DNA from 4 places in the Mesorhizobium sp. WSM1497 genome. Region 3 is predicted to be linked to each of the others. Evidence: riboswitches for the same ligand, from Rfam matches in the RefSeq annotation. Region 3 holds a riboswitch; each other region holds the start of a gene.

Region 1 (7,672 bases), 460 kb from region 3:
ATCAACCTGTTCTACGGCCTGTCGCTGCTGCTCAACAACGACAGGCAAGGGGTCGACCGTCTGGCCGGACGCTATCTCACAGCGCAAATCGTCGCCGTTATCTGCTTCATCCTGTTCCCGCTGACCGCTACATTCGTGCGACCGGCGACGACCGGCCTGCCGGGGTTCCTGTTTGCCGTGCTCGGCGGTTTCGACAAGCCGTTCAACCAGGCGCCCTCGCTGCATATCGCCCTTTTGGCGATCATCTGGGATCATTGGCGCCACCGGCTCGGCGGGTTGCTCCTGCCGCTCTGGCATGGCTGGAGCTTCCTCATCGGCGCCTCGGTGCTGACGACCTGGCAGCATCACTTCATCGACATCCCGACCGGCGCGCTGCTCGGGTTCTTTGCGCTGTGGCTGTTTCCGCGCAGCGGCGCATTGCCGTTTGCAGGCTTCCGGCTGACCAACGATGCGAAAGCGCGGCGGCTGGCGCGGTTCTACGCTATGGGCGCCGTCCTCGCGCTGGCCGGTGCCGCGCTCGGTGCCTACGTTTGCGCCGTCGCGCTCTTCCTGCTTTGGCCGGCGCTGGCGCTGGCCATCGTCACCCTCGCCTATGCAGGGGCAGGCGAAAAAGTGTTCCAGAAATCCGCCGATGGCAGCATCACGCTTGCAAGCCGTATCCTGCTCTTGCCTTATCGCCTCGGCGCCAGGGCAAACATATGGGCCTGGACGCGCAATCTTGCCCCCCAGGTGGCGATTGCCGAAGGTGTCTTTCTCGGGCGCTTTCCCACGGCAAGCGAGGCCAACAGCTTCGGCACGGTCATCGACCTCGCCGCCGAACTCGAAAAGCCGGCGACAACCGATTGCCGCTGGATCAGCTTTCCGATGATCGACCTGTTGCCGCCGCCACTGGCGATACGGCAACAGGCAGCCGGCGCGCTGGAGAATGCACGCCGCGACGGCACCGTCCTGGTGTGCTGCGCGCTCGGCTTCCAGCGCAGCGCCGGCGTCGTCGCCGAATGGCTGGTGGCGACCGGCAGGGCCGGGACGCCAGCGCTCGCCCGCGAGATGCTCGCGGCCGCCGGCCGGCCGGTCCACCTTGCAGAGGCCACGGGGCGGGCGGCGTCATGACAGGCAATACCTATCAGGACCGCACCGACCGCTTCGCCGGCATGCTGATGCGACAGGCCGCGTGGCCGGCCGCAATCGTGCTGGCCGCAAATGTCCTTGCGCCTCTAGCCGCATCGGCGCGCGGTGCCTTCGAGACCTTGCCCGCGGCCATCGCTTTGTCGATCGCCGCCGCGAGCGCGGTTGCGGTGCTGGCGCTGTCGGCATTGCTGGCATTCGACGCGCTGCTGTTCCGACTGATGGCGAGCCATGACGACGAAGCTTCCGGCGGTGCCGCGGTGGATGACATGTTGGCGCGCATGCGCCTGAAACCGGCTCCGTTCGCGACACGCTTGCTCGATGACCGCATGGCCGGCACAAGCCGCTTGCTGTTCAAGCAGCGCGCTGCCCTGGCTCTGTTTGCCGCAGCGCTTCTGGCGGCAGGGTTTTGGGCGCCGCGATGAACAAGCTTTCGCTCAAGACCTTCACCTTGCTGCAGACGGTAACCTCCGTCGGCCTGTCGGCTCTGGCCCGGATGGTGACCGGGGTGCGGCCGATCTGGAACGGCAGCCTGCCCTCCGAGCGGCAGCGCATCTATTTCGCCAATCACACCAGCCATGGCGACTTCATCCTTTTGTCGGCCTGTCTCAGCGAAAGGGAGCGCGCGATCACCCATGCTGTTGCCGCAGGCGAATATTGGGGGAAGTCGCGGCTGCGCCGCTTCATCGCGCAGGACATGTTGTCGTCCGTGCTCATCAACCGGCAATGGACGAGACCTGAGGAAAACCCCATCGAGATCATGCTGTCGGTTCTCGACCAAGGGCACTCGCTTATCCTGTTTCCCGAAGGCACACGCAACATGACAGACGAGCCGCTGCTGGCGTTCCGCTCCGGGCTCTACAATCTGTCGACGGCGCGGCCTGAGGTCGAGCTGATCCCGTGCTGGATCGAGAACATGTCGCGCGTGCTGCCCAAGGGCCAGTTCCTGCCGGTGCCGCTGCTGTGCCGCGTCGTTTTCGGCGCGCCTGTCGCGGTTGGCCCGGGCGAAGAACGCCGCGCCTTTCTCGAGCGCGCCCACGCCGCGCTTCTGGCGCTCAACCCGCGTCCCGAGCGAGACGATTGATGCGCCACGAGATCTCCATCCTGATCATCGGCCTGCTGGCGGTTTTGACCACCGCCAGCATCGTCGCCACCATCCTTTCGGCGCGAGCGCCGAAGCCGCTGAGCTCGACGCTTGTCAATCTCACGCAGCGCATCAACGCCTGGTGGGTGATGGTGGCGCTGATGACGGTCGCCTTCTTCTTCGGCCGTTACGGGATGACCATCCTGTTTGCGCTGATTTCCTTCGCCGCGCTGCGCGAATTCGTGACGCTGACGCATACGCGCCGCAGCGACCATTGGGTGCTGCTCGGCATGTTCGGCATCATCATCCCGTTTCAGTACTGGCTGGTGTGGACCGCCTGGTACGGGCTCTTCGTCATCTTCATTCCGGTCTACTGCTTCCTCTTGATGCCGGCCATCACGGCGCTGCATGGCGACACCGAACGCTTCCTCGAGCGGATCGCCGCGCAGCAATGGGCGGTGATGATCTCGGTCTATTGCGTCAGCCACGTCCCCGCCCTGCTGACACTCGACGTGCCAGGCTTCGAGGGCCGCACCCTGCTGCTGATCGCCTTCCTGATCATCGTCGTGCAAGGCAGCGACGTGCTGCAGTACATCTTCGGCAAGCTGTTTGGTAAACACCGGTTTTCGCCGAACGTCTCGCCGTCGAAAACCTGGGAAGGGCTGATCGGCGGACTGGTGTCGGCGAGCCTGCTCGGCGCGCTGTTGTCGTTCGTGACGCCCTTCTCGCCGCTGCAGGCGGCAGGCGTGGCCTTCGTCGCCTGCTCGATGGGATTCCTAGGCGGGCTGGTCGCCTCGGCCATCAAGCGCGACCAGGGCGTCAAGGACTGGGGCCATCTGATCGAAGGCCATGGCGGCATGATGGACCGCACCGACAGCCTGGTCTTCGCCGCCCCGGTGTTCTTCCACATCGTGCGCTATTTCTGGACCGTGTGATCCGGCGACCGGTTGCCAAAGGCGCTCAAAGCCGGTTGCGGATCAGCATGGTGACGACGAAGAACGCACCGACCGAGCTGGTGATGATGCCGATCGGCAGTTCCTGCGGCGGAAGCAGCGTTCGGGCCAGAAGATCGCTGGCCAGCAAAAGCACCGCGCCGAAGACGGCGCAGCTGGCAACCAGGCGCAGATGCAAGGGGCCTGCCAGCGGCCGCGACAGATGCGGGATCATCAGCCCGACGAAGCCGATGACCCCGGCGACAGAGACCAGGATCGCCGTCGAGAAGGCGGCGACGAGAAACGTCATTCGGCGCATGCGCGCCACTGGCACGCCAAGGCTTTCGGCGGCGTTTTCGCCGGCCAGGAAGGCATCGAGCCGGCGGTGGTTCCACAGCGCGTAAGCCAGAATGGTGCCCGCACCCAGCGCGCCGAGCCAGATATTGTCCCAGCGCGCCAGGCCAAGGCCGCCCATCGTCCAGAACAACACGGAGTGGGCGGCGCGCTGGTCGCCGGCAAAGACCAGGTAGTTGGTCAAGGCGGTGAACATGAAGGACACAGCAAGGCCGGCGAGGATCAGCCGCTCCGGCCCTTGGCCCCTCACCCGCGCGACCAGCAGCAGGACGACGCCGGCGGCCAATATGCCGCCGGTGAAGGCCGCGACCGGCAACGTCCAGATGCCAAAGCTGTCGCCGAAGACGGTGATGACGGAAACAGCACCGGCGGCGGCGCCCGACGACAGGCCGAACAGGAACGGATCGGCGAGATCGTTGCGGGTCACCGTCTGCAGCAGCGCGCCGACGACGCCGAGGCCCGCGCCGACGCAGATGGCCAGGATCGTGCGCGGCAGCCGCAGATCGACGACGATCTTGCCGACCGGCCCGGACACGTCGTGCCCGCCTAAGCCGATTGCGCGGCCAAGCGCTGCAACAACGTCGGCCAGCGGGATCAGCGTCGAGCCATAGGCGATCGACAGCAGAGCGAGAGCGGCGATCGCCGCCGCTCCCGCCAGCATGGCCAACGCAAATGCCGGATGACGCAAGCTCAAAATGCTTCCGGGTGCATGGCCTTGGCGATCTTGTCGATCGCTTCGATGTTGGCGGGTCCAGGCGTCAGCTCGGCGTAGCGCAGGGCAACGAAGCGTTCGTTCTTGACCGCGTCGGTCTCCTTCATGGCCGGATGCGCTTTCAGGAAATCGAGCAGCTTCCTGTAGCCGCCACCGTCCTGGTAATCGAGCAGGATGAGGAATTGCGGATTGCGCGACGCCACCGTTTCCCAATCCGTGTTGCCCCAGCTGGTGTCCATGTCAGCCATGATGTTGTCGCCGCCGGCGGCAGTGATCATGGCGCTGGGGATGGCGAACTTGCCTGCGGTGAACGGCTTGTCCTCGCCGGAATCGTAGAGGAACACCCGCGTGCCCTTGGCGCTGCCGACCTTGGCGGTGATGTCGGCGAGCTGCGCCTTCCAGCCAGAGACAAGCTTTTCCGCCTCTGTCTCCTTGCCGAAGATCTTGCCCAGCTTTTCGACGTCGCCATAGAGCAGGTCCATCGAGGCGGCGGGGCGGCTCTTGTCGAGATGGACGCAGCTTTCCGCCAGAACCAGCGTCTTGATGCCGTGCGGGGCAAGCGTGTCGGGCGTCACCTCGCCACCCGGCTTCATGCCGTAGTACCAGCCGGCGAAGAAGAAATCCGGCTCCACGGCCACGAGGTTTTCGAGCGTCGGATATTTCGGCGCCAGCTCCGGGATCGAACCCTGCTCTGCCTTGAATTCGGAACCGACCTTGTACCATCCGGTGATGCCCGTCAGGCCGACGATTGACGGCTGCAATTTCAGCGCGAAAGCCATCTCGGCCATGTTCAGATCGTGGATGACAGCGCGCTTCGGCGGCGCGTCGAAGGTCAGCGGCTTGCCGCAGCTGTCGACGGTTACCGGGAAGGCGAAGGCGGTCGAGGTCAGCAGCGAGACGGCAAGCGAAAAAGCGAGGCGTTTCACGGGTATGCTCCTTGTGGGTGGGATCGGGTCGACTATGGAACGGCTTCAATCACGACGGCGGCGCGGCACGGTTCGGAACCTCGAACACCGTCAACTCTCGATCCTCGGTCGGATGGCGCAGGCGCAGCACATCGATGCCGAAAATCTCGCGGATCAGCTGTTGGGCCAGCGCTTCGCGCGGTGCGGCGAGCGCTTGCAGGCGGGCATGATTCATCACCGCAACCCTGGTGGCGAAGGGTGCTACCAGCGCCAGATCGTGCAGCACCGCGATCACCGTCATCTCGAAGCCTGCCACGAGGTCGAGCAGTTCGCCGCGGGCGCGCGGGTCCAGATGGTTGGTCGGTTCGTCGAGGAACAGGATTTTGGGCTGCTGGGCGATGGCGCGCGCCAGTTGGGCGCGCTGGCGCTCGCCGCCCGACAGCGAGCCGACGGTGCGGCCAAGCAGCGGCAGCAGGCCGGTCCGGCGCAGCGCCTCGACGGCGATATCGCGTTCCTCGCGCCTGCGCCGCAGCCCGGCGTGCGGGACCCGGCCAAGCTCGACATAATCGATCACCGCCAGCCGCGGATCGGGCTGGTCGGTCTGGCCGACAACGGCGATATGCAACGCCCGCTCGGCGGCCGAAATCCTGTCCAGCCCGCGTCCGCCAAGCTTCACCTCGCCGGAACTTGGCCGCAGCATGCCCGACAGCATGCGCAGCAGCGTCGTCTTGCCGGCGCCGTTGGGACCGATGATGGCAAGGCGATCGCCAGCGGCCACCGAGAAGCTGACCGCCTGGACCAGATTCCGCCCATTCGCCATGGCACAGAGGTCATGGGCTTCGAGAAGCACTGCGCTCATCGGCTGCTGCCCGCCGGATTGCGGGGACGGCAAAGCGTGCGCATGGTGATGCGATGATCGATGGAGCCGTCCAACTTTCCGTCACTTTCCAAAACTGGCGACGGAAGGAAGCTGGCGAACCGGCCGACAAGACCGGGACTCGCGTTTCCTCCCGGCACACCCCGTCCGGTCAACTCAGTGATGGCAGGTCTCCTGGCTCGCGGGTCGTTGCGCCATCCTGCCTTCCCAGCCTTGCCGGCCAGTGGCATTCACGGATTTTGCTCGCCGCTTACAGTTGCGGGGGCAGCCACGGCCTCGACCTGAACAGGCCTCACCGTGTTCCCTTTTCACCCCTCGCCTTTCGGCTCGGGGACCATCACCACTTCAGCGTAGATTTCCACCAAACGCTTCGCAATGGATTTCTCGGACGAAGTGGTGGGCCAGCTAAGGGAAACAGGCATTGCACGCTCACTTTATGTAATAACATAACATTCTTAGGAGATGACGCGGCCCGCTGTCAAGCGAAAGCCCATGGGATCGGCGCAGATTGCACGGGATGCGCAATTTCGATCAAACTGGCCGCGCCAGGAAACGCCAAGATGATCCGGCCAATGCGAAAAGGAGCCCCATGAACCCGACCGAGAAAGCGCTGTGGTTCGTCGAGAGCCATCTGCCGGAGGCGATCTCGCTTGACGATGTCGCGCAAAGCAGCGGCGTGTCGCGTTTTCATGTGACGCGCGCCTTCGGCGCCGCAACCGGCCGCTCGGTGATGGGTTACATGCGCTCACGCCGGCTGACCGAGGCGGCGCGCAAGCTGGCCGGCGGAGCGCCCGACATCCTCGCCGTCGCGCTCGACGCCGGCTACAACTCGCATGAGGCGTTCACCCGTGCCTTCCGCGATCAGTTCGGCACCACGCCGGAACTGGTGCGCGCGCAAGGCTCGACCAACAACCTCGACCTCGTGGAGCCGATCCTGATGGACCAGTCCTTCCTCACCAATCTCGAACCACCGCGCTTCGAGACCAGCCGGCCGTTCCTGATCGCCGGCCTCGGCGAACGCTACAGCTGTGAAACCAGCGCCGGGATTCCGATGCAGTGGCAGCGTTTTGCACCCTATATCGGCAACATCCCCGGCGAGATCTCAGGCGTTTTCTACGGCGTCTGCCTTAACGGCGACGACGCGGGCAATTTCGACTATGTCGTCGGCGTCGAAGTGTCCGGCTTTGCGGATCTGCCGAAGGACTTCTATCGGGTGCGGGTGCCGGCGCAGAAATATGCGGTGTTCTCGCACCGCGAGCACATCTCATCCATCCGCCGGACGATCAACACGATCTGGAACAGTTGGCTGCCCGACTCCGGTCACGAAATCGCGGATGCACCGGAATTCGAGCGCTATGGACCGGAGTTCGATGCCCACAGCGGCAATGGCGGGCTGGAGATCTGGGTACCGGTGAAGGCGTAGCTCGATCACGCCATCGGCAGCGCCGGCCAGCGATCGATGACCTTTCCGCCGGAAAACACGGCGATCGACCCGAATTGCTGCAGCACGGCCTCGCTCTGCGTCGGCCTTAGAAACGCGTAGTCGCCTGGCCTTGCGGTCGCATCGGCGGGCAAGCCCATGAATTGCTGGTTGGAGGACAGGCCGAGCAGGCCGTTCGTCTTCATGCCTTGGGGGAAGACCGGCTCGGCCATCCACTTGCCGCCATAGAGATAGCAGCCCTT
Region 2 (7,672 bases), 1.9 Mb from region 3:
AACAGGATATCGCCCAGCAGGTCGCCGATCCAGGGCAGGGGATAGAGCAGGCCCAGTGCGATGCTGACGGCGATGGCGGCGATGTAGATCAGCGGCGGCCACGGTATGAGCCCCGGCTTCGGTTGGTTCTCGGTCATTCGGCCCCTCCCTCCATCAACTTGCTGTCGGTCTTGGCGGTGCACATGCCGGCGAGATCGGACAAATGCGCTTTCCACTCCGCAGTCTGATCGTTGTTGTAGAGCCTATCAAGCGTGGACTCGCCCTCGAGCGTATCGAGCATGCAGACACAGTAGCTCGTACAGAACTCGGTGTCGCGCGACTGCTCGCAGGACAGCTGACAGGTTTTGAGGAAATTCACCTGCGGGGTTTCGACCTGCGCCGGCATGATTTGCGAGAACAGCCAGACGCAGCCGATCAGCAGCGGCTGGTGGATCAAATAGAAAGCCAGGCTGTGCCGGCCGATGAAGACCAGCGGGTTGGCCAAGCGACCGAGCGCCAGATTGGCAAGCCTGGCAAGCAGGCCGGCACCTGCGGCGAGTTTTGTCACCGCGATGCCCGCAAGTACGGCGCCGAACCACGGAAACAGCGGAACGTAGTCGTTGGAGCGCGGATTGGTCGCCGACAGGCCGACCCACCACAGCCATGGGTGATCGAAGGCCTCGAAGCGCAGATAGACGGGGGCGGCGATAACGAGCGCGGCGACGACAAGCGTCAGCAGCGCCGGCAGGCGCAGGAAGGCGAGACCGAGCAGGCTGGCCAGCGCGATCTCGTGCAAGATGCCGAAGAAGATGAAGCCGTCCGGAGTGGCTATGCGGGTAACGACCGAAATCGCGATCGCGGCTCCGGCGACCATGGCGAACCGCTTCCAGAAGCCGTTCCAGCGGATTTGTCGACCGTGGGCGAGATACAGGCTGACGCCGACCAGGAACAGGAAGGTCGAGGCGATGCAGCGCGCGTAAATCTTCCACCAGCCGAAGGCGGTCAGGCCGGGATCGGTGTAGCCGAAGAACTCCAGATCCCAGGTGAAATGGTAGCTTGCCATGGCGATCAGCGCGATGCCGCGCACGATGTCGATGGCGACGATGCGCTTTGGTCGATCCTGAACGGGCGCGGTCGGCGTTTGGATGCTCATGGTCTCGCATTCTGATTCAGCCCCGCTGGAGGACTATCACGGTTGCCCAGGACAAAAGAAGACCGGCAACCCTGCCGATAACGCCGGATCAGCCGCGGCATTGGGCCAGTGCCGGAAAGCCTTTGGCCGGCTTCGCTTTTGCCGGATGCACGTCGGTTTCCTCTTATTGGCGCTGAGGTCGCCACGGCAGATTTGACCCGGTGAATCTGCTTCGGGGAAAGCAATGTCCACCCATGTGCGCCATCCGATCTGGCTACCGGCCCTCAAGGCCGCGGACGCGCGCACCTTCGCTTCGCTCTATGCGGTCGAATCCTTCGCCCGCGCCACGGTGTCGAGCGTCATCCCGATCCAGGCTTACGAGATCCTGCACAACGAGCAGATCGTCTCGATCCTCTACACCGTCGTGGCGATGCTCGGCCTGTCGGTGACATTGTTCATGCCGATGCTGATCCGCCGTTTCGCCCGGCGCTGGGTCTACACGGCGGGCGCCTGCCTGCTGGCCATCGGCTCGCTGTTCTTCGTCACCGACACGCTTGCCGGGCAACTGGCCGGCATGCTGTGCCGGGTGATGGGCGCCAGCGCGCTGTCGATCACGCTCAACCTCTACATCATGGACCACATCCGCAAGACCGACTTCATGCAGGCCGAATCGCTGCGCATGGCGTGGTCGATGCTGGCCTGGACCGGTGGGCCGACGCTCGGCATCTTCCTCTACACGCGCTTCGGCGTCTATGCCGCGCATGGCGCGGTGGCCGTGTTCGCGTTAGCCCTGCTGGCATTGTTCTGGACCTACCGGCTCGGCGACAACCCGTCGATCCGTCCCGGCAAGACGCGACCAGCCAATCCGCTCGCCAATATCGGCCGCTTCATCGCCCAGCCCAGGCTCAGGCTGGCCTGGCTGATCGCGTTTGGGCGCTCCTGTTTCTGGACGACGTTCTTCGTCTATGGGCCGCTGTTCATGGTCATTACGGGTGAGGGCAAGCTGGCCGGCGGCCTGCTGGTTTCGGCCGGCAACGCGCTTTTGTTCATGGCGATTTTCTGGGGCAAGGCGGGAAAGCGCTTTGGCGGCCGCAGGACCATGACATTTGCCTATTTCGCCATGTCGGCCGCGCTTCTGGCGGCGGGCTTCGTCGGCGAAACCGTGCCGCTGCTCACCGGCGCCTTCCTGCTCTGCGGTGCCTTCTTCACCATTGCACTCGACGCGCTCGGCTCGACCGCCTTCATGCGCTCGGTGCGCTCCTATGAAAGATCGCAGATGGCGGCGGTCTATCGCACCTATCTCGACTTTTCCGAGCTGACGCCGCCGCTGGTCTATTCGGTGGTGCTGGCCTTCTTCGGCCTGGGCTCGGTGTTCGTCACGCTTGGCCTGCTGGCGGCGGTCTGCGGCTTCGTGACGTGGCGCTATCTGCCGAAATCGCTTTGACCTTCATGGCGCATTCGCAACGGTCGCCGGCGGAATTTGGTTTGCCGGACGCGAGGATTCTGCCTATAGTCGCCGGTGTCGCCGGTTCCATTTTGGAGCCAAGAGGGAATGCGGTAAGGGCGGATTTCGCCCAATGCCGTGGCTGCCCCCGCAACTGTGTGCGGTAGTCCTCTCCATATGCCACTGAAGATTTTTCTTCGGGAAGGTGGGGAAGGACGCTGATCCGTGAGCCAGGAGACCTGCCGGCGACAGGAAACTGACTTCGATGCCCTCGGGTGGAGGGCGAAAGGACAAGACATGACTACCGCTTCCGTCTCCCTCGGCGCTTCCGTCTCCTCGCAGTCGCGCTTCATGCAGCTTGCGCTCGCCGCGCTGCTCGGCATTTTCGTGATGGGCTTTGTCGGCTTCTCGCATATCGATGCGGTCCACAATGCGGCTCACGACTATCGCCATTCGATGGCGTTTCCCTGCCACTGACGAGGGGCTGACGACATCATGAACCTGTTTCGCAACGTCGTGTTCATCGCGGCGATCGCAGGGCTCGTGGCCGGCGTCGTTCTCGCCTGCATGCAGGCCTATGCGACCGTGCCGCTGATCCTGAAGGCGGAAGTCTACGAACAGGCGGGCGGCGGGCATCACCATGACCATGCCGCTCCGGCAGCAACGGATAGCAATGCCATGAGCACAGCCGCTCCGGCCCCTGCCGAAGCGACTGCTGCGGCGGAAGACGAGGGCTGGGCGCCGGCAGACGGTTTCGAGCGTTTCGCCTTCAGCGTGCTTGCCAACATCGTCACCGGCATCGGCTTCGGATTGATCCTGGTCGCGGTTTCCGAATTCGCCGGCGGTATCGGTGGTTGGCGCCAGGGCGTGTTCTGGGGCTTGGCCGGCTTTGCCGTGTTCACGCTGGCGCCGGGCCTCGGCCTGCCGCCGGAACTGCCGGCCATGCCGGCCGCCGATCTCACCCAGCGCCAGATCTGGTGGTGGGCAACGGTGGCGGCAACCGCTGCCGGTCTCGGCCTGATCGCGTTCCGCAAGTCGCTGCCGCTGGCGATCCTTGCCGTCCTTTTGATCGTCGCACCGCATGTTGTCGGGGCACCGCAGCCCGACAGTTACGAGACGGCGATTCCGGAAGGGCTGCATCACCAGTTCGTGGTGGCGGTGACCGTGACCAATCTGGTGTTCTGGCTGGTGCTCGGCGCGGTTGTCGGCGTGGTGCGCCGCCGCTTCACCGGCACCGCGACCAGCCTGCGCGACAGCTTTGCCTGATCGCAAGACACTGACCTTCCTGATCGGCGGTGCGCGCTCCGGCAAGAGCGCACACGCCGAAATTTTGGCGACCGCCTTGCCGCCGCCCTGGACCTATATCGCCACGGCGCAAGCCTATGATGACGAGATGCGTGAGCGCATCGCGTTGCACCGGTCGCGGCGCGGCGAAGGCTGGACGACCATCGACGCACCGCTCGATCTCGCCGGCGCGCTTGCCGCCTTGCCGGACGATCGGCCGGTGCTTGTCGACTGCCTGACGCTGTGGCTGACCAACCATATGCTGGCCGAACACGATTTCGAGCTGGAATGCCGGCGATTGGCGGACGTGCTGTCGCGGCCGCGCGGACCCTGGTTCTTGGTGTCCAATGAAGTCGGACAAGGCATCGTGCCGGACAATGCACTGGCGCGCCGCTTTCGCGATGCCGCCGGCCGGCTCAACCAGCAGGTCGCGGCGACTGCCGATACGGTGCTGCTGATGGTGGCGGGGCTGCCGCTCAAGGTGAAATGATATGACCGATATCGACAATAAGGACGAAGAGCGCCACCGCGCCAAGATGGCCAAGCGCAAGGCGGTGCAGGATGCCGAGGTGGCGAGCAAGACGGTCGAGAAGGGGTTGCTGATCGTCAACACCGGCCCGGGCAAAGGCAAGACCACGGCCGCCTTCGGGCTGGCGCTGCGGATGCTCGGCTACGGCAAGCGCGTCGGTGTCGTCCAGTTCATCAAGGGCAAGTGGCACACCGGCGAGAAGGACGCCTTCGCCGCCTTCGGCGACCGTGTCGTGTGGCACGCGATGGGCGAGGGGTTCACCTGGGAAACCCAGGATCTGAAGCGCGACATCGCTGCCGCCGAAGCCGCCTGGGCCAAGGTGCTCGAACTGATGGCCGATCCGTCGATCAGCCTGCTGGTGCTCGACGAATTGAACATTGCGCTGCGCTACGACTATCTCGATCTCGACAGAGTGGTTGGCGCGCTAAAAGCGCGGCGCGAGGGCCTGCATGTCGTTGTCACCGGCCGCAACGCCAAGCCGGCGCTGGTCGAGGCCGCAGACCTCGTCACCGAAATGAGCGTGACCAAGCATCATTTTTCCGCCGGCGTGAAAGCGCAGCAGGGGATCGAGTTCTGAGTGTTCCTCAACCTCCCCAGACGGGGGAGGGTGAGGTTAGGTCACAACGATGACAACGACCGAAACCAACCCGAACAGAGCGATCAGCAGATAGTCGGCGACGCGATAGAGTTTCAGCGCCCGCCTGATGTCGAGGCTGTCGGCTTCACGCCGCCCACCTTCGCCCATGAAGACGTCGTCGACCAGCACGCCGCCATAGAAGCGCGGGCCGGCGAGCGCCAGGCCGAGCGCACCGGCCATCGCCGCTTCCGGCCAGCCGGCATTGGGCGAGCGGTGTTTTTTCGCGTCGCGCCGCACCGCATGCCAGGCTTTTTTCACATCAGCGCCTTTGACGAAGAACGCCGCCAGCACGATCAGAAGCGCCGTCAGCCGCGACGCCGGCAGGTTGATCCAATCGTCAAAGCGCGCCGCCGCCCAGCCGAACGCCTCGTGGCGCGGGGTGCGGTGGCCGATCATCGAATCGGCGGTGTTGGCGGCCTTGTAGGCGGCGCCGCCGGCCAAGCCGCCGACGCCGGTCCAGAAGGCAGGGGCGACGATGCCGTCGGAAAAATTCTCGGCCAGGCTCTCGATCGCCGCGCGGCAGACACCGGCCCGGTCGAGCGTTTCAGGGTCGCGACCGACGATCCGCGAAACGGCAAGGCGGGCCAAGGCGATGCCGCCGGTGTCGAGGGCGTCAGCCACCGCCTCGACATGCTCATAGAGGCTCTTCTGCGACAGCAGCGACGTTGCCAGAAGGGCCGTGATGACCAAGCCCATGGGAACGAACCAGAACAGGATCTGTACGCCCAGGCCGACTATCGCCGGCACCAGCACGATGACCAGCAGCGCCTGGACACCGCGCTTGCGACGCAGCGCGTCGGGATCAGTGGCGCGGTTGAGCCTGCGGTCGAGAAAGGATATCAGCCTGCCGAACCACGTCACCGGATGGCCGATGGCGCGAAACAGCCAGTCGGGGTAACCGAGGGCGAATTCGACGACCAATGACAGGAAAGCGATCAGGACTGACATGAAGCTTCTTAATGGGGCGGTTGTGGACCATGGTGGAAGTCTTGGCCGCGCGAGGGTGCTTTTCCCCAACGCCCTGCTGCCTTTCGTCGACCTCTCGACCGGTATCAATCCGCACTCCTACCCGCTTTTCGACCTGCCCGCCACCTCGCTGTCGCGGTTGCCGGAAGCCGCGCGCACACGCGACCTGACAGAGATCGCGGCCAGTACTTACGGCGCGCCGTCGCCAGCCAACGTCGTGGCGGCGCCGGGCACACAGATCCTGTTGCCGCGCGTTGCGTCGCTCATTTCGCCCGGCAAGGCGTTGGTGCTGGGTCCGACCTACGCCGAACATGCCCGCGCTGCCGCGATCGCCGGGCACCAGGCGGCGGAGGTCGATAATTTCGAAGCGTTGGCTGACGCCGACCTCGTCATCATCGTCAATCCGAACAATCCGGATGGACGTGTCATAGAGCGCGACCGGTTGCTGGCTCTGGCCGCCGGATTGCGCGCCAAGGGCGGACTGCTGGTCGTCGACGAGGCGTTCATGGATGTCGGCCCGCGTCAGCACAGCGTCGCGGGCGATGTCGGTCGGGGCGGCCTCGTCGTGCTGCGCTCGTTCGGCAAGTTCTTTGGCCTGGCCGGGCTGCGGCTCGGCTTTGCACTTTCCGATACTGCGACGGTCGACCGGCTGGATACGCAGTTCGGACCATGGGCCGTCGCCGGCCCGGCGCTGGAATATGGCATCCGCGCGCTTGCCGACATCGGGTGGCAGGACGTGATGCGGGCGTCGTTGGCCGGTGAATCGGCGCGTCTCGATGCGCTTTTCGGCCGCTTCGGCGTTCCTGTTGCGGGCGGAACCACACTGTATCGTTTCCTCAGTCTGACCAATGCCGCCGATTTGTTTGCAGCGCTCGGCGAGCGCGGCATCCTGCTTCGCCATTTTGCCGACCGGCCTGACGTTCTGCGCGCCGGCCTGCCGGGCAGTGAGGAGGAATGGCAGCGGCTCGAATCCGCACTTGCCGAATGGGCGTCGCGGCGCAAGCATCAATCGAAGGGTTCCAAACAATGATCCATGTCTGCTCGCTGGCAAAGATCGAGGAAACGGTGGCCAGGACCGGCGCCGACCGCATGCTTTCGCTGCTCGCCGCCGGAACGGAGGTGGTGCGGCCGGCCTCGATCTCGAGGGAAAACCACCTGCATCTGGTCATGCACGACATCGCGGTGGCGCAGGACGGCATGACCATGCCGGGCGAAGACCATGTCCGCAATCTGCTCGATTTCGCGCGCCGGTGGGACCGGGCAAGGCCGATGCTCGTGCATTGCTATGCCGGCATCAGCCGCTCGACGGCTTCGGCCTTTATCATCGCGGCAGCACTGGCGCCGAAGCGTGACGAGGCCGAATTGGCGCGGACGCTGCGGGCGCTGTCGCCTTCGGCAACGCCCAATCCGCGACTGATCGCCGTGGCCGATGCGTTGCTTGAGCGCAACGGCCGCATGGTCGAGGCGATCGAATCGATCGGGCGCGGCGCGGACGCCTTTGAAGGCACGCCCTTTGCGCTGAGGATCGACAGCTAGCTTTGCCCCCATATCGTTGTTCGTCTGATCCGCCTCCTCCATCGCCTCGTTTGTTCAAGAGGACCTGGAATAGCGATGACAGCGCTTGCCACTGGTTTGGAGGCTACGTCAACCACTCCGCGAGCTTCGCCTTGCGCACATCTTGCAGCAGGCTGATGAAGCCGT
Region 3 (7,672 bases):
ATTGTCGAGCGCGGGCAGGACGCGCGACAGGAAGGCATCGCGAAACACTTCGCTGCCGGTCTGCGGCGCCAGCGGTGCGTTGACGATATTGCCGGCGCCCGTTTCGGTCTTCGCTCCGGTGCCGGGATAAAGCGGCATCTGGTGTGTCGAGCAATAGAGCACCGAGGGATCGTCCCAGAAAATATCCTGCGTGCCATTGCCGTGATGCACGTCCCAGTCGACGATGGCAACGCGCTCGACACCGTGTTTCTTCTGCGCATAACGCGCCGCGATCGCCGCCGTATTGAACAGGCAGAAGCCCATGGCCGTGGTCTTTTCGGCATGATGGCCGGGCGGCCGGGCGGCGACAAAGACGTTGTCGGCGCGGCCCGAAAAGACATCATCGACGGCAGCGTTGGCGGCGCCGATCGCAGTGATCGCCGCTTGCCAGCTCTTCGGACTGGCAGTGGTGTCGGCATCGATGCGGGCAATGCCCTCGTCGGGAATGGCGGCGCGCACGCGGGCGACGAAATCGGCGGGATGCGCGTAGAGGATGGTGGCCTCGTCGCCTTCCGGCGCCTGGATACGTTCGAGCCCGGCAAAGGCTTCCTCATCGAGCACGCGCTCGATGGCGCGCAAGCGGTCGGGCCGCTCGGGATGTCCGGGCGGCGTGAGATGCTCGAGGAAGATCGGATGCGTGTAGAGACGGGTGGTCATCGTCCTAATCTAGTGACCCGGATCGACAAAGGCCATGCACGGGCGGCCGATGACTGGGGAAAATCGCGCCTGCGTCCATTCGTGTCGCCGCAGGCATTGGCCTCGCCGGCGCTTCGGCGTAAAGTCCTTGGCACTGCCTGGTGCCCGCCGCAAGCGGGAGAATCGGGAACACGGTTGAATTCCGTGGCGTGCCCAACGCTGTGAGGGGGACCGCGCCGGTAAATGCCACTGTCGATGACGGGAAGGCACCGGACGCGGGTTGATCCCAAGCCAGAAGACCGGCCTGGCAGGCATCGTCATCCGCATGGTCGGGCGGGTGGCATCAGAGCGACGTGCGTCCATTTGGACGCACAAAGTACGCTCTGACCGTTTTGAATCTGCAATCGCAAGGGGACAAGCGATGCCGGAATATATGACCGCTGCCATTGACGATGGATTCGACCAGAATGCGCGCGATGCGGTCTATCGCGCCATGTTCACGCGGCGCGACGTGCGCAGCCATTTCCTGCCCACCGCGATCGATGACGACGTGCTGGCGCGGCTGCTGCTTGCCGCCCATCATGCGCCATCGGTCGGCTTCATGCAGCCATGGAATTTCATTGTCATTCGTGACATCGAGCGACGCGAAAGGGTGCGCGACCTGTTCCTGGCCGCGCGCGAGCAGGAACTGCCGGCGATCGAGACGGAAAAACAGGCGCTGTACCGCAAGCTCAAGCTGGAAGGCATCTGCGAGAGCGCGCTCAACATCTGCATCACTTGCGACCGGCAGCGCTCGAAGGGTTCGCCGCTGGGACGCTGGCACAATCCGGAGATGGATCTCTACAGCACCGTCTGCGCGGTGCAGAATTTCTGGCTGGCCGCGCGTGCCGAGGGCGTTGGCGTCGGCTGGGTGAGCATCATCGAGGCTGAGGCGCTGAAGCGGCTGTTGGCCATTCCGGATCACGTAACGCCAATCGCCTATCTCTGCGTCGGCCGTGTTTCCGAGTTCGCTTCCAAACCGGACCTTGAAACGCATGGTTGGGGACGGCGGCTGCCGCTGCCGGAACTGATCATGAGCGAAACGTTTTCCGGGCAAGGCGAGACACAGCTGAAGTCCACCGTGGCGCGCCTCAACACCGTTTCTGCCTCACCAGACACCATCCGCCCAGCCGATCAGGGTGTGGCGCCGGCCGTACCCCAGCGCGAACCGCCGAAGGAGGCGAGCGCCTTGTCCTTGAGCTCCCTGAACTTCGACGACGCCTCGGTCAGCCGGGCGTCCCAGGCCGGATCGGGCACCTGGCCCGCGATGGTCTTGAAATAGACCTGCATCAGGCAAGCGATGGCGAAAGGCTCGATGAAGGCCGCCTTGAACGCCCAGGCGAAGACGATGGCGAGCACGAAAGCCCAGCCGGCGAGCTGGCCAGGCATCAGGAACAGAATCGCACCAGCAGGCGCCAGCATCATCAGAAAGATGACGAACGAAACGCCCCACATGATGACCGCCAGCCAGACGGCGTTCTTGACCATGACCTTGCCGTTCTGGGCATAGAGCACGACGCCTTGGCGCGCCGTCTCGAAGGGTGAGGCTGAATTGATGCGGATGTTGTAGCCGAGGATGATCTCGTCGACATAGGTCAGCGACAGGCGGATCACCGTGTTGATGAAGGAGACCAGGCCGCTCAGGCCCGGTATAGGCAGGAAGGCGGCGATGCCGCCGAGCAGGCCGGTGATGGCGCGGATGGCACCCTTGACGAGTTGGTCGACGACGAAAAGGATGTTGGCCTCGGCAAAACGCTGGGTCACGATATCCCTGGCGTAGGCGATCTGGTCCTGACCTGCGGGAATGTCGCGGCCGTCGATCAGATGAACCATGACGGCGATGTGGCCGGCCTTGACGATATAGAGGATGTATTCGCGGATCCAGTAGACCGCGATCGAGACGATGCCAAACCCGACCACGCCGCCCCACAGGGCAAAGGACATGGGCCCGTCGGGATCGGTGGAGATATGGCCGACGCCATAGCCGACCGAGGCACCGGTGCCGGTCGCCATGATGTAGGCCAGCGTGATGCCGAAATAGACGATCATACGAAAGACGATGAACGGCCAGGTCCGCATCATGATGGACACCGACCGGCCGATCTCGAAATCCCACATGTGCCCCGAATCTCCGCCTCAGAGATGGTGGAAGAGGATGAACTCAACCCGGCGATTGTCAATTGCCGGCCCTGGCACCACAGGGCGACGAATTCTGGGCAACGGTTTTCTTTCGCAGCCTCTCGCCGGCGCGTTGTCTGACGGAGCATCACGAAAAACCCGCCTGTGCGGCGGGTCACCAGCGCAAATCAGCACCATGGACGAATATGTACCTTAGCTGAGGGCAGGTGTCAAGAAAAAATTCCTATCGGGAACAGCTGCCGGCACGAAAGCTCCGGTGGGAACTTCAATTCGACTGCGGATCCGGCTTCTTGAGCAGGCCTTCGAGCAGTTGCTTGAACGCCGTCACCACCTTCTTGGACGTCGCTTCGGGGTCGCTCGAATTGGCGATCCGTTGCGCTGCCTGGCTGCTCGCTCCGTTGATCAGTCGCGAGGCCGTCTCGGGGTCGAGGCTCGAGACAACGACCCCCTCCTCCTGCAGCGCGGTCAGATGGTCGGTCATTGACACGATGCACGCACTGGCATTCGGCCATTGCGCTGGATCCCCCAGCACGGCCGGGCCATCCCGGAACATGATGCGCTGGATTTCCGGCTCCAGCGCCATCTCGATATAGGTCGAGCACTCGTCGACGAAATGCTGCCAGCGGGTCGGCGCTCTCGACGCGACCTCATTGATGCGCGCCGCCATCTCGCCGTCGATCTGGGCTATGACCGCCTGCAGCAGCCCCTTCTTGTCGCCAAAATGATGATAGAGCGCGCCGCGCGTCAGCCCGGCCGAAGCGGTGAAATCATCCATCGAGGCTTCCGCATAGCCTGTTGTGCCGAAGGCATGGCGGGCCGCCGCGATCAGCTTTGCGCGCGTCTCGGCGATCATCTCCTTGCGGGGTCTGTGCATGGCTTCTGGCCCTATTCACATACGTAACGTATGCCAATTGACATACGCGGCGTATGCTCTATTTAACAATCATACGCTTCGTATGTAATTGCCGAATCGTCCTTTGTCGAGGAACCACCCATGCAAAATCCCTATGCGGAAATCTTTCGTGCCCCCGGAGCCAAGGGCTTTGCGGCCGCCGGATTCATGGCGCGCCTGCCGATCGCCATGGCGCCCATCGGCATCGTGGCGATGCTGTCGCAGACGCGTGGCGAATACTGGCTGGCCGGAGCCGTCTCGGCAACATACGCGCTGGCCAACGCTTTCGTTGCGCCGCAGATATCGAGATTGGTGGACCGCCTGGGCCAGACACAAATCGTCGTGCCCACCACCATCATCGCGGTGCTGGCTTTCGCCGTCCTGATAGCGGCGGCCAACCAGGACTGGCCGGTGTGGACGCTGTTCGTGTCGGCCCTACTGGCCGCGGCCATGCCAAGCATGCCGGCGATGGTGCGGGCGCGCTGGACAGAGATTTTCCGCGGACGGCCGCAGATGAACACCGCATTCGCCTTCGAGTCCGCGGCCGATGAACTGGTCTATATCGCCGGGGCATCGCTATCGGTCGGTCTCAGTGCTGCCCTGTTCCCGGAAGCCGGCGTTCTGGTGAGCACATTATTTCTCGCATTCGGATCAGCGGCCTTCATCCTGCAACGCTCGACGGAGCCGCAAGTGCGGCCGGTGGACCATGGCTCAAGCGGCTCGGCGATCCGCCTGCGGCCGGTTCAGATCATCACCTTCGCCCTGATCTTCATCGGCGCGACCTTCGCGACGACGGAAGTCAGCACCGTGGCGATCACCAAGGAGCTTGGCCAGCCCGGCGCCGCCAGCCTTGTCATCGGCGTTTACGCGCTGGGATCGTTCGTGCTCGGCATCATCGTCGGCGCGCTCAGCCTGAAGGCGCCGCTGCAACGCCAGTTGGCCATCGCGGTCGCCCTCGTCGCGCTCGGCACGCTGTTGCCGCTCACCGCCGACACCGTGCCACTGCTGGCGCTGACCGTGTTCATCAGCGGCGTGGCGATCTCGCCGACCTTCATCACCGCCTTCGGCCTGATCGAGCGGCATGTGCCGGAGGCGATGCTGACCGAAGGCATTACCTGGGTCATGACCGGCATCGGCATCGGCATGGCGCTCGGCTCGTTCGCGGCCGGCGCGGTGGTCGATGCGTTCGGTGCCCAGAACGGGTTCTGGGTCTCTGTGGCTTCAGGCACGATCGCGCTGGCCACGGTGCTGCTTGGCCAGCGCAGCCTTGCCACGGCTGAGTGCGAGATGGACGGATGCGAAGCAGCCGCGTTTGCTGCGGAATAGTTCCGGCGCGCCCGGGGCCTTAGGCCGGGCGCGCCGCTCTAGGCGGCCGGGCCTGAAATATTGACTCTTCTTGGGTGCGCCAATGCCAAAACTATCGTTGGCGCCCCGTGCAGCATCACCTCTTTTTCGAAGACGAAGCCACATTTCTCCAGCACCCGTCGCGAAGCCGGATTGGCGGGGCGGACGAGGCCGACAACCCGATCGGCACGCAAGGGGCCGAACGCGGTGCGCAGTGCTTCCGTCACCAATTCCGTGGCATAGCCATGTCCCCAGCTCGCCGGATGAAGATGATAGGACAGGTTCAGACCGTCGAAATCCGCCGATACCGTGACGCCGCCGAAGCCGACCAGCTTTTCATCCGCCTCGACCGCCAAGCGGCCAAAGCCGTGCTTGTCCCAATGGCCGATGTCGCGCGTCAGCCGCGCGACGCTCTGCTGGGCTGTATCCGGAACAGGGTCGGGGCGATGCGCAACAAGTTCCCGGCGCGAAAAGAGATCGATCAGGAAATCCAGATCAGCCTCTTCTGGGCGGCGCAGCAAAAGCCGCTCGCTGCGCTGGCTGGAAGGCAGAGACGCATTCATCCGTCTTCTCCGGCAACCGGATCGACGGGAGGCTCAGAGGATCTCGGTCTTGGCGATGTGGATGCCAAAACCTTCGAGGCCGACATAGTGGCGTTCGCGCGAGGCGATCAGGTTGATCGAGAAGATGCCGAGATCCTTGAGGATCTGGGCGCCTAGCCCGATCTCGCGCCACTCGTTTTCGCGGCGGCGCGCCTCTTCGTGATCCTCGCGGTCGCCGCTTGCCGGCCGCTTGCGCTCCTGATGCGCAACGCCGACGGAGCCTTCTCTGAGATAGACGATGACACCGCGCCTGCGCTCGCCCATTGTCTTCATGATGGCGTCGAGCCGGTGGCTGGTGCCGAAGACATCGGTCACCACATCCTCGGAATGCAGACGCACCGGCACGTCCTCGCCGTCACGAATGTCGCCGAAGACGATGGCGACGTGATGCATGGAGTCCCACGGCAGCGTGTAGGTGAAGACCTGTGCCTTGCCGCCGAGCGTGTCGATTTCCGAGCAGGCGACGCGTTCGACCAGCGTTTCCTTGCGCTGCCGGTAGGCGATGAGGTCGGCGACCGAAACCTGCTTGAGGCCATGCTCCTCGGCGAAAGCCTGCACCTGCGGACCGCGCTTGACGGTGCCGTCATCATTGACCAGCTCGGAAATGACACCGACCGGCGGCAGGCCGGCGAGCTTGCACAGATCGACCGCTGCTTCGGTATGGCCTGAGCGCATCAGCACGCCGCCTTCGCGCGCAATCAGCGGAAAGATGTGGCCGGGCCGGACGAAATCCGAGCCACCGACATTGCCGTTGGCAAGATTGCGAACGGTCAAAGTGCGATCTTCGGCCGAGATGCCGGTCGTGGTGCCATGCTTGAAATCGACACTGACGGTGAAAGCGGTGGTGTGGGCGGAATCGTTGTCGGCGACCATGGGGGCAAGGTTCAGCCGCTTGGCTTCTTCGCGCGGCATCGGCGTACAGACGATGCCGGAGGTGTGGCGAACGATGAACGCCATCTTTTCGGGCGTGCAGTGGACAGCGGCGACGATCAGGTCGCCCTCGTTCTCGCGCCCGTCATCATCCATGACGACGACGATCTCGCCGCGTTCGAAAGCACGCAGGGCTTCGACGATTTTCTTCTGGTCGTAAGGCATAAGTGCTCGCTTTGCTCGCAGGGGAATAAGGGAGTAGGGCAGTAAGGGAGTAGGGAAAAGCAAAAAGATTTGGCCGGCCGGGCTAAGAGCGCAACATACTCCCCTATTCCCCTATTCCCCTATTCCCCTATTCCCCTATTCCCCTATTCCCCTATTCCCCTATTCCCCTATTCCCCTATTCCCCTCCCCGTCTGTCCCCGATGCCGCAGATAATGATCGGCGATCGCACAGGCAACCATTGCCTCGCCGATCGGCACGGCGCGGATGCCGACGCATGGATCGTGGCGGCCCTTGGTCATGATCTCGACGTCCTTGCCGTCCTTATCGATCGACTTTCGCGGGGTCAGGATCGACGAGGTCGGCTTGACGGCGAAACGGGCGACGATTGCCTGGCCGGTCGAGATGCCGCCGAGGATGCCGCCGGCATTGTTGGACAGGAACACCGGCTTGCCGTCATTGCCGATGCGCATCTCGTCGGCATTCTGCTCGCCGGTGATGCGGGCGGCCTCGAAGCCGTTGCCGATCTCGACGCCCTTGACCGCGTTGATCGACATCAGGCCGGAGGCGATGTCCTGATCGAGCTTGGCATAGATCGGCGCGCCGAGGCCCGGTGGAACGCCGTCGGCGACGATCTCGATCACCGCACCGACCGAGGAGCCCGCCTTGCGGATGCCGTCGAGATACTGCGTGAAGACAGGAACGGAAGCCGGATCGGGGGTGAAGAACGGATTTTCCGCATCGCCGATGAAATTCCAGTTCCAGTTGGCGCGATCGATGGATTTCTCGCCCATCGACACCAGCGCACCGCGCACCACCACGCCGGGCACCACCTTGCGCGCCAAGGCACCGGCCGCCACTCTGGCTGCCGTCTCGCGGGCCGAGGAGC
Region 4 (7,672 bases), 1.5 Mb from region 3:
GGCTCGGCGAGGCCGACCTTCGGTTCGAGGATTTGCAGGATCCCTACGGCATCCGCTTCTGGCCTGAATTCAAGGGCCGCGACGGCTGCCGCACACCGATGGTGTGGGACGGCGGCGCCAAGAATGGCGGCTTCTCCCAGGCAAAACCCTGGCTGCCGGTGCCGGCCAAGCATTTGGCGCAAGCGGTCAATGTCCAGCAGGGCGACGAGGCTTCGCTGCTCGAGCACTACCGGCGCTTTCTCAGCTTCCGGCGTGCCCATCCGGCGCTGGCCAAGGGCGACATCACCTTCATCGAAAGTGAGGGAGATACCGTCGCCTTCACGCGCCGCGCAGGCAACGAGCAGATCGTCTGCGTCTTCAATCTGGGAGCCGGGCGGGCCAAGGTTGACCTTGGCGGCCGATCGCTGCAACCTCTGCCCGGGCACGGATTTTCGGGGCAGGCGAGCAGCGGTTCCATCGAGCTTGGCGGCTACGGCGCCTGGTTCGGGCGTCTCGACTGAATTTCCAATCACTGGAGGAAACCAATGGCCGATGTCACGCTAAGACAAGTGAAGAAGTCCTACGGCAATCTGAACATTCTCCACGGCATCGACCTCGATATTAAGTCGGGCGAGTTCATCGTCTTCGTCGGCCCGTCGGGCTGCGGCAAGTCGACATTGCTGAGGTCGATCGCCGGGCTCGAGGAAATCACCTCCGGCGAACTCAGAATAGCCGGCGAAGTGGTGAACGACGTGCCGCCGTCGAAGCGGGGCATCGCCATGGTGTTCCAGTCCTACGCGCTGTACCCGCACATGACCGTCTACGACAACATGGCGTTCTCGATGAAGATCGGCAAAGAGAACAAGGCCGAGATCGACCGCCGCGTGCGCCAGGCCGCCGAGATCCTGCAGCTGACCAAATATCTCGACCGGCTGCCCAAGGCGATGTCGGGTGGCCAGCGCCAGCGCGTCGCCATCGGCCGCGCCATCGTGCGCAATCCGAAGGTGTTCCTGTTCGACGAGCCGCTTTCGAACCTCGACGCCGCGCTGCGCGTCGCCACCCGCATCGAGATCGCCAAGCTCAAGGAATCGATGCCCAACACGACCATGATCTACGTTACCCACGACCAGGTCGAGGCGATGACGCTGGCCGACCGCATCGTGGTGCTCAAGGACGGCCATATCGAGCAGGTCGGCACGCCGATGGACCTCTACAAGAAGCCCGGCAATCTGTTCGTTGCCCAGTTCATCGGCTCGCCGGCCATGAACATCCTGCCGGCGACCATCGAAAAGACCGGAAACCCGACCGTCGTCAGCCATGTCGGCGGACGCAAGGCGACCGTGCCGATTGCGACGCCGGCTTCGGCAAAGGGCGCCGCGGTGAGCTTTGGCGTGCGGCCGGAGGACCTGATCATCGCCAGCGGCGCGGACTATCTGTTCGAGGGGACGGTCGACTATGTCGAGCAACTCGGCGAGGTGCAGCTTGTCTATGTCGACATCGGCCGCGCCGATCTGCCGCTGGTGACCAAGCTGCCCGGCAATGTCGAGGTCAAGCGCGGCTCGACATTGCGGCTGAGCGCCAATGGCGAGGACCTGCATATCTTCGACGCGGATGGACGTTCTTTCGCGTTGCATGAAGTGGAAGCAAAGGCGGCTTAACCGCAATTACCGTGTCAGGCACAAAAAAGAGCGGCGGGCCGGGCCCGCCGCTCTTTGACTTGGAGATCGACTTCGGTTGTTAGTTGTTGCCGAAGAGGTTGCGGTCGGCACCTTGCGGAGCAGACTTCTGGGTGGTGTCACCCGACGAGTTCAGCAGCTTGTAAACCGGCGAACCGGTGTTGCGTACCGAAGAGGTGCGCGTGCTGTCGACCGAAGTCGTGGCGGCAGGCTGATTGGCACCATTGGAGCCAAAGTTGTCGCTGCCGGCGAAGGCACTGCCGGTGATGGCCAGAACGGCGGCGGCAGCAATAAGGATCTTGTTCATTTTAGTCTCCTGAATTCTGGATTTCGCCAGGACGGCAGACACAGCTGCCGTCGGTTGCGAAATTGGTTGTTAGCGACCGAAGAGGTTACGGTCGCTGCCCTGAGCGGGCGTCTGGGCAGCCGGTTCCGAGGTCTTGGTGGAAGCCGTGTACGACTGGTCCACAGCGGCGGCAGGCTGGTTCGGGCCGTTCGAACCGTAGTTGTCGCTGCCCGCGAAAGCGCTGCCGGTGATGGCCAGAACGGCGGCGGCAGCAATGAGGATCTTGTTCATCTTGAATACTCCTGAATGTCTGAATTTCGCCAGGGCGGCGGGCGAGCCCGCCGTCGACCGGAAAACTGGGAATCGGCTGTTAGTTGTTGCCGAAGAGGTTGCGGTCAGCACCCTGGGCAGGCGCCTGAGCAGCCGGTTCCGACTTCTTGGTCGAAGCGGTGTACGAGCTGTCGACAGCAGTGGCTGCCGCGGCGTTCGAACCGTAGTGGTCGCTACCAGCGAAGGCGCTGCCGGAAATGGCCAGAAGGGCTGCGGCAGTGAGAATGATCTTTTTCATTTTTGGTACTCCAGTATCGTCTTTTTCCGTCCGTCTAGCGGCGTGTCTTGGAAATGAAATCGCGTCGTTCGGACAGCCCCGATGTGGGAGGGCAAGGTCGTCTTTTCCAATCACGAAGTTGTTCCGTGTGGACCATGAATCCACACCTTGAAATTGTGCCAACGGAATCTACGGATGCATTTTTCTTCTTCACATCAGTGCGTTAGGTGTATCCACCTGATGGATCACTGACTGTTTCAGAGGCCCAGCGTTCACACCGTCCTGCACGCACCGTCAACAGAAACGAACCGTTCGGTTCGATTTTAGAGCAAGCTAATAGTCACTTTTCGAAACCGTTAACCTTTTTTGACCCCCGCGAAGGGTCGGATTCGCGAAGATCGCAGCCGGCAAATGGCCGCCCGGGAGGTGGGATCTCGGCCCGCGACGATCTGCAGTAGCGTTTCGCATGCCGTGTCGCGCCGCATGGATACGATGTCGTTTTCATGCCGACGGCGCGCCCGCGATCGTGGTTAGATCATACCATCTCAGGTGCCGCTTCGTGACGACGAGGCGGAGAATTGGGAAGCCGGTCAGAATCCGGCGCTGCCCCCGCAACGGTGGTGGAGTTCAAGTCGCAACGGGAGACCACTGGGCAACCGCCTGGGAAGGTGTCGCGATGGTCCGCAAGGACAACTCCAGAGCCCGGAAACCAGCCCGAGATTTTTAGACTCGACTGATCGCGGTGGGCGGTCAAGAGGTGGATAGCGCATGTCCGGCACACAGCCGGCCTGTGTTTCAATCCTTCCTCCGTCACCACCAGTTCAGTCCTTAGGAACGAGGACAGGACATGGATATCCGCAACGACATGCTGAGGCTCCTGAAGGGGCGCCGGCAAGGCTTTTCGCTGGAGCAGCCCTTCTACACCGATCCGGACTACTTCAAGCTCGACATGGAGCTGATCTGGTATCGCGACTGGCTGTTCATCGGCCATGATTGCGAACTGCCGAAGCCGGGCAGCTACATCACCGTGCAGGTCGGCGATTATCCGGTCGTCCTTGTCCGCGACCAGCACGGCAAGATCAACGCCTTCCACAATTCCTGCCGCCATCGCGGCAGCCGCGTGTGCAACACGGAGAAGGGTACCGCGGCAAAGCTCGTCTGCCCGTATCATCAGTGGACCTACGAGCTGGACGGCCGCCTGCTGTTTGCCCGCCAGATGGCCGACGGTTTCGACAAGAGTGATTTCGGCCTGAAGCCGGTCGCCTGCGAGAGCGTCGGCGGCTACATCTTCATCTGCCTGGCCAAGGAACCGGCAGATTTCGCGCCGATGCGGGCGATGATCGAACCCTATCTTTTGCCGCACCGGCTGCGTGAAGCAAAGATCGCCTTCGAGAGCACGATCGTCGAGAAGGGCAACTGGAAGCTGGTCTGGGAAAACAACCGCGAGTGCTACCACTGCGCCGCCAATCATCCCGAGTTGTGCAAGACCTTCCCCGAGGCTCCAACCGTAACCGGCGTCCATGGCGCCGACAGCGACCCTGAAATGGTCGCACACTGGGCCAGATGCGAGGCATCAGGCTTGCCGAGCAAATTCCGCATCGATCCGGCAGGGCAGTACCGCGCCACCCGCGCGCCGCTGCTGCGCGATGCCGTCAGCTACACCATGACGGGAAAACGGGCGGTCCAGAAGAACCTGTCCGACAGCGTTTCAACCGACCGCATCGGCTCCTTGCTGCTCTATCACTATCCGACGACCTGGAACCATATCCTCGGCGACCACGCCGTTACCTTCCGCGTGCTGCCGATCAGTGCCACGGAAACCGCGGTGACCACGAAATGGCTCGTCCACAAGGATGCGGTCGAAGGCGTCGACTACGACCTCGCTGAGCTCACCCATGTCTGGACCGAGACCAACGACCAGGACCGCCGCATCGTCGAGGAAAACGCCTTCGGCATCCTGTCGCCGGCCTATGAACCAGGCCCCTATTCGGAGCTGCATGAGGGCGGCGTGATCCAGTTCGTCGAGTGGTACGCGTCGTTCATCGGGCCGCGCCTTGCCGAAGGCGGCCGGCCGGCCCTGCGCAGCGTCGCCTAGCCCAGGGGACAAGAGGATGAATGCGATGACGGACCTTGGCCTCTATCGCCATCTCGACCAGATGACGCCCTGGAACGACAGGCTGCAGGTGCTGGAAGTGATCGGCGTCAGCGACGAAGCGCCTGACGTGAAGACCTTCACCTTCCGCTCCGACAACCAGACCTGGTTCCGCTACAAACCGGGGCAGTTCGTGACTCTGGAACTGCCGACATCGGACGGGCCGCTGATGCGCACCTACACGCTGTCGTCCTCGCCGTCGCGGCCGTTCTCGATCGCGGTGACGGTCAAGGCGCAGGCGGGCAGCACCGGTACGCGCTGGATGTTCGACCATCTGACGCCCGGTTCGCACGTCAAGGCCTATGGGCCGACCGGCGACTTCTCGCTGCACAGCCACCCGGCCGCCAAATATCTGTTCATTTCGGCCGGTTCCGGCGTGACGCCGATGATGTCGATGCTGCGCTGGCTGAACGACTGCGCCCCATGGACCGATGTCGGCTTCGTCAACTGCGCGCGCCGCCCGGAAGAGATCATTTTCCGCAAGGAGCTCGAACTGCTCGGCAGCCGCATGCCTGGGCTGTCGCTCGGCTTCATGATCGAGGAGCGGTCGAGCCGCGAGGGCTGGTTCGGCCATATGGGCCGCATCGACGCGATCCGGCTGCCATTGCTGGCGCCCGATTTCCGCGAGCGCGAGATTTTCTGCTGCGGCCCCGATCCTTTCATGCGCGCCGTGCGCGGCATGCTGGACGCCGCCGGCTTCGACATGGCGAAATACCATCAGGAAAGCTTTGCCGCGCCTGCCGTGGAGGAGATCCCGGCGCCGTTCTCGCCGCCGGCGGAAGACGGCGCCGCTGCCACCGTGGAGGCCGTGACACCGATCCGGTTCTCGCATTCCGATGTCGATGCCGAATGCGTCGCCGGCCAGACGGTGCTGCAGACGGCACGCGCCTCGGGGGTGCGGATTCCCGCCGCCTGCGAGTTCGGCCTGTGCGGCACCTGCAAGGTGAGGAAGGTCGCGGGCGACGTCGAGATGAGCCACAATGGCGGCATCCTCGATCACGAAATCGAGGACGGCTTTATCCTCGCCTGTTGCTCGAAGCCGCTTTCAGCGCTTGAAATCGAGGCGTGACCGGCAGGCACGGTCAGAGACTGTCCATGCCCGCGCGGCCTGCAGCTGCGCTCGCCCGGGCCTAAGCCATCTTGCCAAAAACCCTGCAAATGGTTAGACGCCTGCAACGGTGGGGTTGACCGTAGGGCCCGAAGATCATCTCCGCGGCCTGCTTCGGCGGGGAGCAAACATGCGACAATCCGGCGTATATGCCATTGCCAGCAAGGATATCGTCTTTGAATCCTTCGATGGCGAAGCCGTCGTTCTCGACCTGACCACCGGTAAATATTTCGGCTTCTCTGATTCAGGCAGCAGGCTTTGGGATGCACTGTCGTCCGGCGTGCCTGCCTCCGAACTGGTCGGCGCCGCGACCGGAATTGGCGCCCTCGATGCCGCCGCGATTGACGGCTTTGTTTCACAATTGCTCGAATTCGGTTTGCTGGCGGCCGCAACCGATGGCGTGGCAAGACCGGTTCCCAGCGAATTGCTGGCTCAGCTCGCCGCTGCCGGCGAGCCCCTCAAGGTCGACATCCATGACGACCTTGCCGACCTCATTGTCGTCGATCCCATCCACGAGGTCGAGGAGCCCCTCGGCTGGCCCGCGGTGAAGCAGGCCAACTGAGGCGCCCGCCAGGCTCTCGTTGCCGGACAGCTCCGGAACAGGCAGACCATGCCAAACGTCACTCTCGAAAACCTGACTGACTACGCACGTCATGTCCTGGCGCAAGCGCAGAGCAGCGCCGCGCATTATCCACTGACCTGCAAGGTGGGCTTGCCGCATCTGGAGTTGACCGCGCTTGTGAGTGCCGGCGCGTTGGCGGATGCCTTCGCTCATGGCTTTGTCACGGCTCCGGACAACCGAGCGCCTGCCGACCTCTGCCGCATCTTCGTCGCACATCCCGGCATTGACGGCATCGCGGCACCGGCCAGATGGGGCCAAGGACCCTTCACACAGCATGGCTTCGCCACAAGGCTGGCGGAAGCCGGATTGCGCGGCAACCATTTCCATGACCTGGATTTCTGGCAGTTCTATGATCCGCAACGTCGCGTTGGCGTGCAATTGATGGCCTCGGCCGATGCCTTTCCACCGTGGGAGCCGGGAGCGCCGCTGCGCCCCTTCCTCCATTGGGAATATGCGGCACGTGGCATGCGGCTGGCCCATGCGGGGACGCTCGGCACCAAAGGCAGGGGCGTACTGCTGGCCGGCGCGGGCGGCGCCGGGAAATCCGGGACCGTCGCCGCCGGCCTCCTCCACGGGCTGGACAGCGTCGGCGACGATTATGTGCTGGTCGACCTCTCCAACGGCGTGACTGCCCGCCCGTTGTTTTCAACACTCAAGCAGGATCCCCAGGGATTCGCGCGACTTGGGCTGAAGCACCGGCTGAAGGCGCACGGTCCGCTCAACTGGCAAGGCAAGCATGCTTTTCACATTGACGACATTGCGCCACGGCCGGTGCCCGAAACTCTGGACATCGTTGCGCTGGTGGTGCCACATATCGGCGGAGGCGGGGCAAGTTCGATCGTGCCGGTGTCGCGCAGGGATGCCATGATTGCCTTGGCGCCGTCCGGCATAGCGCAGATGCCGGGCGAGCGGGAGAGCGGCTTTCGCTTCTTCAGCGACCTGACCCGCCTGCTGCCGTGCTATCGTCTGTCGCTGGGGACGCAGCCACAGGAGATAGCCGGCACGATTGCGGACTTTCTTGTGCGGGGCGCTTCGTGAAACTGAGCGTGATAATGCCCGTCTACAACCGTGAGCGCTATGTCGTTTCGGCATTGCGCTCGCTGGTGCGGCAGCGGGACGCCGCCGATCTCGACATCATCGTCATCGACGACGGTTCGACCGACGGCTCTGCTGAGGCCGTACGCTCGATGATGCGCGAAAACCCCTGCATCCGACTCTTCCAGCAATCGAACATGGGCGTGGCCAGGGCGCGCAACGCCGGGCTGCGGCACCTGCCGCCGGATGCGGAGTTCGTGTCATTCC

The links. A riboswitch is a leader RNA that binds a small molecule or an ion and turns the genes downstream of it on or off. The one in region 3 is predicted to bind cobalamin.
Region 1: linked by a shared signal. The riboswitch ahead of A9K65_RS25405 (ABC transporter ATP-binding protein) and the one ahead of bluB (5,6-dimethylbenzimidazole synthase) in region 3 are both predicted to bind cobalamin.
Region 2: linked by a shared signal. The riboswitch ahead of A9K65_RS17925 (CbtB domain-containing protein) and the one ahead of bluB (5,6-dimethylbenzimidazole synthase) in region 3 are both predicted to bind cobalamin.
Region 4: linked by a shared signal. The riboswitch ahead of A9K65_RS02000 (aromatic ring-hydroxylating dioxygenase subunit alpha) and the one ahead of bluB (5,6-dimethylbenzimidazole synthase) in region 3 are both predicted to bind cobalamin.

What each region holds. Positions count from the first base shown of each region.
Region 1 covers NZ_CP021070.1:5,171,014-5,178,685, forward strand. Annotated here, with positions in the region: gene A9K65_RS25375 (phosphatase PAP2/dual specificity phosphatase family protein) at 1-1,110, shown strand, start outside; gene A9K65_RS25380 (hypothetical protein) at 1,107-1,550, shown strand; gene A9K65_RS25385 (lysophospholipid acyltransferase family protein) at 1,547-2,209, shown strand; gene A9K65_RS25390 (phosphatidate cytidylyltransferase) at 2,209-3,144, shown strand; gene A9K65_RS25395 (iron ABC transporter permease) at 3,170-4,156, opposite strand; gene A9K65_RS25400 (ABC transporter substrate-binding protein) at 4,186-5,133, opposite strand; gene A9K65_RS25405 (ABC transporter ATP-binding protein) at 5,183-5,971, opposite strand; cobalamin riboswitch at 6,136-6,343, opposite strand; gene A9K65_RS25410 (AraC family transcriptional regulator) at 6,579-7,412, shown strand; gene A9K65_RS25415 (alanine racemase) at 7,418-7,672, opposite strand, start outside.
Region 2 covers NZ_CP021070.1:3,690,751-3,698,422, forward strand. Annotated here, with positions in the region: gene A9K65_RS17910 (isoprenylcysteine carboxylmethyltransferase family protein) at 1-137, opposite strand, end outside; gene A9K65_RS17915 (DUF1624 domain-containing protein) at 134-1,132, opposite strand; gene A9K65_RS17920 (MFS transporter) at 1,356-2,555, shown strand; cobalamin riboswitch at 2,621-2,817, shown strand; gene A9K65_RS17925 (CbtB domain-containing protein) at 2,853-3,032, shown strand; gene A9K65_RS17930 (CbtA family protein) at 3,051-3,821, shown strand; gene cobU (bifunctional adenosylcobinamide kinase/adenosylcobinamide-phosphate guanylyltransferase) at 3,814-4,329, shown strand; gene cobO (cob(I)yrinic acid a,c-diamide adenosyltransferase) at 4,331-4,945, shown strand; gene cbiB (adenosylcobinamide-phosphate synthase CbiB) at 4,982-5,953, opposite strand; gene cobD (threonine-phosphate decarboxylase CobD) at 5,952-7,001, shown strand; gene A9K65_RS17955 (tyrosine phosphatase family protein) at 6,998-7,507, shown strand; gene A9K65_RS17960 (creatininase family protein) at 7,611-7,672, opposite strand, start outside.
Region 3 covers NZ_CP021070.1:5,627,581-5,635,252, forward strand. Annotated here, with positions in the region: gene A9K65_RS27685 (histone deacetylase family protein) at 1-696, opposite strand, end outside; cobalamin riboswitch at 818-998, shown strand; partial or broken gene bluB (5,6-dimethylbenzimidazole synthase) at 1,109-1,726, shown strand; gene A9K65_RS27695 (hypothetical protein) at 1,849-2,832, opposite strand; gene A9K65_RS27700 (TetR/AcrR family transcriptional regulator) at 3,119-3,727, opposite strand; gene A9K65_RS27705 (MFS transporter) at 3,848-5,071, shown strand; gene A9K65_RS27710 (GNAT family N-acetyltransferase) at 5,110-5,652, opposite strand; gene ribB (3,4-dihydroxy-2-butanone-4-phosphate synthase) at 5,686-6,786, opposite strand; gene aroC (chorismate synthase) at 6,954-7,672, opposite strand, start outside.
Region 4 covers NZ_CP021070.1:432,789-440,460, forward strand. Annotated here, with positions in the region: gene A9K65_RS01975 (alpha-glucosidase) at 1-500, shown strand, start outside; gene ugpC (sn-glycerol-3-phosphate ABC transporter ATP-binding protein UgpC) at 525-1,637, shown strand; gene A9K65_RS01985 (DUF680 domain-containing protein) at 1,717-1,962, opposite strand; gene A9K65_RS01990 (DUF680 domain-containing protein) at 2,032-2,232, opposite strand; gene A9K65_RS01995 (DUF680 domain-containing protein) at 2,312-2,509, opposite strand; cobalamin riboswitch at 3,019-3,221, shown strand; gene A9K65_RS02000 (aromatic ring-hydroxylating dioxygenase subunit alpha) at 3,336-4,583, shown strand; gene A9K65_RS02005 (hybrid-cluster NAD(P)-dependent oxidoreductase) at 4,609-5,709, shown strand; gene A9K65_RS02010 (PqqD family protein) at 5,879-6,310, shown strand; gene A9K65_RS02015 (serine kinase) at 6,359-7,408, shown strand; gene A9K65_RS02020 (glycosyltransferase family A protein) at 7,405-7,672, shown strand, end outside.